DNA from 3 places in the Mesorhizobium sp. IMUNJ 23033 genome. Region 1 is predicted to be linked to each of the others. Evidence: riboswitches for the same ligand, from Rfam matches in the RefSeq annotation. Region 1 holds a riboswitch; each other region holds the start of a gene.
The links. A riboswitch is a leader RNA that binds a small molecule or an ion and turns the genes downstream of it on or off. The one in region 1 is predicted to bind cobalamin.

Region 2: linked by a shared signal. The riboswitch ahead of ACFX5Q_RS01650 (aromatic ring-hydroxylating dioxygenase subunit alpha) and the one ahead of ACFX5Q_RS04410 (DUF1636 family protein) in region 1 are both predicted to bind cobalamin.
Region 3: linked by a shared signal. The riboswitch ahead of ACFX5Q_RS31855 (ABC transporter ATP-binding protein) and the one ahead of ACFX5Q_RS04410 (DUF1636 family protein) in region 1 are both predicted to bind cobalamin.

What each region holds. Positions count from the first base shown of each region.
Region 1 covers NZ_JBJACT010000002.1:231,985-234,242, forward strand. Annotated here, with positions in the region: gene cobW (cobalamin biosynthesis protein CobW) at 1-999, opposite strand, end outside; gene ACFX5Q_RS04410 (DUF1636 family protein) at 1,002-1,430, opposite strand; cobalamin riboswitch at 1,469-1,675, opposite strand; gene ACFX5Q_RS04415 (winged helix-turn-helix domain-containing protein) at 1,705-2,258, opposite strand, start outside.
Region 2 covers NZ_JBJACT010000001.1:331,019-333,276, reverse strand. Annotated here, with positions in the region: gene ACFX5Q_RS01650 (aromatic ring-hydroxylating dioxygenase subunit alpha) at 1-1,067, opposite strand, end outside; cobalamin riboswitch at 1,181-1,383, opposite strand; gene ACFX5Q_RS01645 (DUF680 domain-containing protein) at 1,899-2,105, shown strand; gene ACFX5Q_RS01640 (DUF680 domain-containing protein) at 2,183-2,258, shown strand, end outside.
Region 3 covers NZ_JBJACT010000045.1:17,723-19,980, forward strand. Annotated here, with positions in the region: gene ACFX5Q_RS31850 (ABC transporter substrate-binding protein) at 1-358, opposite strand, end outside; gene ACFX5Q_RS31855 (ABC transporter ATP-binding protein) at 390-1,172, opposite strand; cobalamin riboswitch at 1,360-1,569, opposite strand; gene ACFX5Q_RS31860 (efflux RND transporter periplasmic adaptor subunit) at 1,950-2,258, shown strand, end outside.

The sequences.
Region 1 (2,258 bases):
GACGACGAGGCGCGAGCGGCGGTCGTCGTCGGCCGTCCAGGCACGGTCGTAATAGTGGTTGACGCGCGGGCCGACGGCCTGCAGCAAAAGCCGCATCGGCTTGCCGCCGACCTCGACGAAGCCTTTCACGCGCAATACGTTTTCCTCTTCGGCGGCGGTGGCGACACGCTTGGCCAGTTCGTCGGGGTTGGCGATCGAGGGAATGTCGACAATGAACGTGTCGAAGTCGTCATGCTCGTGGTCGAATGCGCCGTCATGATGGGATTTGCGGTTCTCGATGTCGTCTTCGACGGCAAGACCGAGGCCGAGCAGCACCGATGGGTCGACCTTGCCTTGCGACGTCGGCACGATCTTCACGGCGCGCGCGGAGTGTTCGTTGATGATCGCGTTGGCGCGGGCCGAGCCGGCGGCGTCCATCAAATCGCTCTTTGACAATATGATCAGGTCGGCGCAGGCGATCTGATCCTCGAACACCTCTTCGACCGGGTCGTCATGATCGAGCGTCTCATCCTGAGCGCGTTGCGCCTGCAGGGCGTCCATGTCGTTGGCGACGCGGCCTTCGGCCAGTGCCGGTCCATCGACAACGGCGATCACGCCATCGACCGTGACGCGACTTTTGACTGTCGGCCACTGGAAGGCCTGGACCAGCGGCTTGGGGAGAGCAAGGCCGGAGGTCTCGATCAGGATGTGGTCGACCTTCGGCGTCAGCGACAGGATCTGGTCCAGTGCAGGGACAAAATCGTCGGCGACGGTGCAGCAGATACAGCCATTGGCCAGCTCGACGATGTTTTCCTCCGGGCAGGTGTCGATGCCGCAGCCTTTCAAAATCTCGCCGTCGATGCCGATATCGCCGAACTCATTGACGATGATGGCCAGCCGCTTGCCGCCGGCGTTTTCCAGGAGATGGCGGATCAGCGTCGTCTTGCCGGCGCCGAGGAAGCCGGTGACGACGGTGCAGGGGACACGGGAGAGGTTGGTGGACGAATCTGGAGCGGTCATGGTCAGTCCTTCAGGATGTCGAGGGGAGGGATGCGGGCGACGAGGCCGCGCTTCAAGGAATCGGGGCGGCCGCGCCAGGGGATGAGGCCGTCGGTCGAGGTGGCGAAGAGCTTTGCGCCGGTGACGAGGTCGGCGCCGCTGGTCGTGGTCAAGTCGCCGAAGACGTAGCTCCAGCAGCCGTCGCGCAGGATCGCGGCGCTGAGGCGGCGCTTGCAATTGCCGAGGCACTCGACGGTGCGGATGCGGAGGTTTTCGCCCGAAGCGGCACGGCGCGCGTCTTGCGCCAGCAGTTCGCCGGCGCGGGGATGGGCGTCGGAGCCGGTTTCGTCGCGGCAGGAGGCGCAGACGATGATTGTGACGCCGGCCAGGGAATCGTCCCCGCCGGACGATATGTCCGCTGTCTCAGCCGGAAAACTGCTGTCGCGCTCCAAATCAGGCTCCTTGCCCGGAAAACCCGCCAGGCGATCGGATTCTTTATGTCACAGACGGCAGGTCTCCTGGCTCGCGGGTCATCGCCTCGGTGCCGCCTTCCCGGGAACATCCCAGTGGTTTTCGGCTGAGGCTCGTCGCTTACAGTTGCGGGGACAGCCGCGGATTTGAGATCTTCAGATCCCGCACCGCATTCCCTCTTGGCTCCTCCCTTTGCCGAGAGGAGACCGTCTGCAGCGGATTTAGGCTTGTAGGGACAGTCGTGTCAACGCGCGTCTACGACACGGCAATGTCGGCCAGCGCCGGACCCAGGTCGCCCGCGGGCGTCACCTCGATGCGCTCCAGGCCGAGCCAGCCTTGCATCTGCTTCAATTCCTCGAAGAGTTCTGCAGCGGTTTCTGGCGGTGCGCAGGCTTCGGCATAGGCGGCGTGGACGCGCAGCACGCTTGCGGGGCGGTCGGCCTTGAGGTCGACGCGCGCCACGATCCGGTCGCCGAGCAGGAATGGCAGGACGTAATAGCCGTACTGTCGCTTTTCGGCCGGCGTGTAGATCTCGATGCGGTAGCGGAAATCGAACAGTCTTTCCGCCCGCGCCCGTTCGAAGACGACCGGGTCGAACGGCGCCAGCAAGGCGCGCGCCTCGATCCGGCGCGGCAGACGGGCGTCCTTGTGCATGTAAGCCGGCTTGTCCCAACCCTCGACACGCACCGGCAGCAGCTCGCCCGTTTCGACCAATTCCTCGAGGCGGCCCTTCATGTCGGCTGGCGAGAGGCGAAAGTAGTCGCGCAGGTCGCCGGCGGTGGCGACGCCATGGGCGCGGGCGGACATGC
Region 2 (2,258 bases), on a different contig from region 1:
TTGGTTTCGGTCCAGACATGCGTGAGTTCTTCGAGGTTGTAGTCGACGCCTTCGACCGCATCCTTGTGGACCAGCCACTTCGTCGTCACCGCGGTCTCCGTGGCGCTGATCGGCAGCACGCGGAAGGTCACCGCGTGGTCGATGAGAATGTGGTTCCATGTCGTCGGGTAGTGATAGTGCATCAAGGTGCCGATCCGGTCGGCCGAGACTGTGTCGGACAGGTTCTTCGTCACTGCCCGCTTGCCGTTCATCGTATAGCTGACGGCATCGCGCAGCAGCGGCGCGCGGGTGGCGCGATATTGTCCGGCCGGGTCGATGCGGAACTTGCTAGGGAGGCCCGCCGCCTCGCATTTCGCCCAGTGCGCCAGCATTTCGGGGTCGCTGTCGGCGCCCTGCACACCGGTCACCGTCGGCGCTTCCGGGAAGGTCTTGCAGAGTTCGGGGTGGTTGCCGGCGCAGTGATAGCACTCGCGGTTGTTTTCCCAGACGAGCTTCCAGTTGCCCTTTTCGACGATGGTCGATTCGAAGGCGACCTTCGCCTCGCGCAGTCGGTGCGGCAGCAGATAGGGCTCGATCATGGCGCGCATCGGCGCGAAGTCGGCGGGCTCTTTTGCCAGGCAGATGAAGATGTAGCCGCCGACGCTTTCGCAAGCGACCGGCTTCAGGCTGAACTGGCTCTTGTCGAAACCATCGGCCATCTGCCGGGCGAACAAGAGCCGGCCGTCGAGTTCGTAGGTCCACTGGTGATAGGGGCAGACGAGCTTGGCAGCGGTGCCTTTCTCGGTGTTGCAGACGCGGCTGCCGCGATGGCGACAGGAATTGTGGAAGGCGTTGATCTTGCCTTGCTGGTCGCGCACCAGCACGACCGGATAGTCGCCGATCTGGGCGGTGATGAAGCTGCCGGGCTTCGGCAGTTCGCAGTCATGGCCTATGAACAGCCAGTCGCGATACCAGATCAGTTCCATGTCGAGCTTGAAGAAATCGGCGTCGGTGTAAAAGGGCTGTTCCAGCGAGTAGCCCTGCTTGCGGCTGTGCAGCAGCCTCAGCATGTCGTTGCGCGCATCCATGTCCTGTCCTCGTGTTCAAGGACTGAACTGGTGGTGATGGAGGAAAGATTAGCGGCAACCCGGCGCCAGGCCGGACATGCACCATCCACCTCTTGACCGCCCACCGCGATCAGTCGAGTCTAGAAATCTCGGGCTGGTTTCCGGGCTCTGGAGTGTCCTTGCGGACGGTCGCGACACCTTCCCAGGCTTGTGGCCCAGTGGTCTCCCGTTGCGACTTGAACTCCACCACCGTTGCGGGGGCAGCGCCGGGTTTTGACCGGCTTCCCAATTCTCCGCTTCGTCGTCACCAAGCGGCACCTGAGATGCCATGATCTAATCACGACGGCCGGTTCGGTGGCGGCATGAAAGCGACATCGTATCCATGCGGGCGCGACACGGAATGTGAATACCGCAGCCCATCTCCTAGGGAAGGCCGATCTCCCGCTTTTGCCGCACTTGGCGCCCGTCACGAATCGCCAGCCGATCGGGAGTTAGCCGGCGTCGAAAGGGTTAATAGTATCAAAAAGTGACTATTAGAGGATTCTGAAATCGAACCGAACGGTTCGTTTCTGTTGACGGTGCGTGCAGGACGGTGTGAACGCTGGCACTCCGACACTGTTGGTGATGCATAGGTGGCTTTTTGATAACCAATTGATAAAGTTGATAAAAAGCTTGGTGGTAGTAGGCTCTGGTACAATTTCAAGATGCAGAGTCATGGTCCAAGCGAAACAACTTCGTGATTGGAAACCGCCACCTGGCTTTCCCACATCGGGGCTGTCCGAACGACGCGATTTTCTTCCCAAGACACGCCGCTAGACGGACGAAAAAACTGAAAATACTGGAGTATAAAAAATGAAAAAGATTGTTCTCACTGCCGCCGCCCTTCTGGCCATTTCCGGCAGCGCCTTCGCTGGTAGCGACAATTATGGTTCCAACGGTGCGAACCAGCCTGCCGCCGCAGTCGACAGCTCGCATACCGCTTCGATCCAGAAGCCGGCCCATGCCGACAACCAGCCCGTCGTTCAGGGCAGCGACCGCAACCTTTTCGGCAACAACTAAACAGTCGATCCCAAGACGAGACGCAGAGCGGCGGTCAAGTCCGCCGCTCCGGGATCTGAAATCCAGGAGTGCCCAAAATGAAGAAGATTGTCCTTACCGCCGCCGCGCTTCTGATCGCCGCTGGCAGCGCCTATGCCAATAACGACAGTGTTG
Region 3 (2,258 bases), on a different contig from region 1:
GCGTCACCTCGCCGCCCGGCTTCATGCCGTAGTACCAGCCGGCGAAAAAGAAATCGGGCTCGACGGCAACGAGGTTCTCCAGCGTCGGATACTTTGGCGCCAGTTCGGGGATCGAGCCTTGCTCGGCCTTGAATTCGGGACCGACCTTGTACCAGCCGGTGATGCCGGTCAGGCCGACGATCGATGGCTGCAGCTTCAGCGCGAAGGCCATCTCGGCCATGTTGAGATCATGGATGACGGCGCGCTTCGGCGGCCCATCGAAGGAGAGCTTCTTGCCGCAGCTGTCGACGGTGACCGGGAAGGCAAAGGCCACCGAAGCGACGAGCGAAAAGGCAAGAGAGAGGGCGAGGCGTTTCACGAGGTGGCTCCTTGGTTGAGGAAATGTCCGTTCAGGATGGCGAGGCGGCGCGGTTGGGAACGTCGAAGACGGTGAGTTCGCGGTCTTCGGTCGGATGGCGCAGGCGGAAGACATCTATGCCGAACACGTCGCGGATGAGCTGCTGGGTCAGCGCCTCGCGCGGCGGCGCCAGCGCATGCAGCCGGGCGTCGTTCATCACCGCGACCCGGGTGGCGAAGGGCGCCACCAGCGCGAGATCGTGCAGCACCGCGACCACGCACATGCCGAAGCCGGCGACCAGTTCGAGCAGCTCGCCGCGGGCGCGCGGATCCAGATGGTTGGTCGGCTCGTCGAGGAACAGTATCTTTGGCTCCTGGGCGAAGGCTCTAGCCAGTTGCGCGCGCTGACGCTCGCCGCCGGAGAGCGAGCCGATGCTGCGGCCGAGCAGCGGCAGCAGCCCCGTCCGGCGCAGCGCGTCGACGACGATGTCGCGATCTTCGCGCAGGCGCCTCATGCCGGCATGCGGGACGCGGCCAAGCTCGACATAGTCGATCAAGGCGAGCAGCGGATCTGGCTGGTCGGTCTGGCCGACGACCGCCATGTTGAGCGCCCGCTCGGCCGGCGTGATCCGGTCGAGACGGCGCCCCGACAGACGCATCTCGCCGGTGCTTGGCTGCAGCGCGCCGCACAGCATGCGCAAAAGCGTGGTCTTGCCGGCGCCGTTGGGACCGATGATGGCCAGGCGATCGCCTGACGCAACCGACAGGCTTACCCCATTCACCAGGCGGCGGCCATTCGCCGTCGCGCTCACGTCGCGGGCTTCGAGCAGCATCATCGGCTCAGCCCCGGCCTCGAAGCGGGGATGCGAGCCAGCCCGGTTGAATCGCGGCAAAGCGGGCACACGATGATGCGATGGATGGAGGCTTCCAAATTTCCGTCACTTTCCAAAACTGGCGACGGAAGGAAGCTGGGCCGATCGGACGACAGACCGATGGCTACGTCTCCTCCCGGCACACCCCGTCCGGTCAACTCGTGCTGATGGCAGGTCTCCTGGCTCGCGGGTCTCGGCTTCATCCTGCCTTCCCAGCCTTGCCGGCCAGTGGCATTTGCGGATGTTGCTCGCCGCTTACAGTTGCGGGGGCAGCCACGGCCTCGACCCGAAAGCGGGTCTCACCGTGTTCCCTTTTCACCCCTCGCCTTTCGGCTCGGGGACCATCATTTTTCTACCGTAGGTTTCCCCTGATCGCGCCGCAATGGTTTTTTGATTGCAGGCATCGGTTCGCCTTCGGTAGGCTGCATATGTAATAACATTACGTAACAAGCGCTGCCATATGCTGTCAACACCAGCGGCCGACGTTTCCTCTTTCCCTCGATGTCCAGGCATATCGACAGGCCCGGCGTCTTGGGGGGCTGGCGCCAAAACATCGGAAAACTTTCAGAACCCGATCGGGATTTCAGGGCCCGAAAAGGCGAATAGGATCGTGCTGGTCAAGACGGGCGCCGGTCCCTGGGATCAAACTTAATGATCGCCCCGGTTCTTCTCCGGCCAATGGGATCTTCGGCTAACGCGCCCTTGCCCGGCGCAGGCCGCAACATCGGGTAAGGAGACAACATGACACTCTTGCACAACAGGCGCGGAAAGCATCGTCTCGTCGCCGCATCCTTGGCAGCACTTGCCTGCGCCGCCGCAGTCGTCTGGTATGGCGCAAAGGGCGAGGCCGCGGCGGTCGAACCGCACGTGCCCGAAGCCAAGCTTGTCCGGGCCATGGCGGTGAAGCCTGCCCCGCAGGCCGACGAGCGCATCGCCATCGGCGAGATCCGGCCGCAGCGCGAAAGCGATCTTGGCTTCCGGCTGTCCGGCAAGCTCGTGCAGCGCTCAGCAGAGGTCGGCCAGATGGTGAAGAAGGGCGATGTCCTCGCC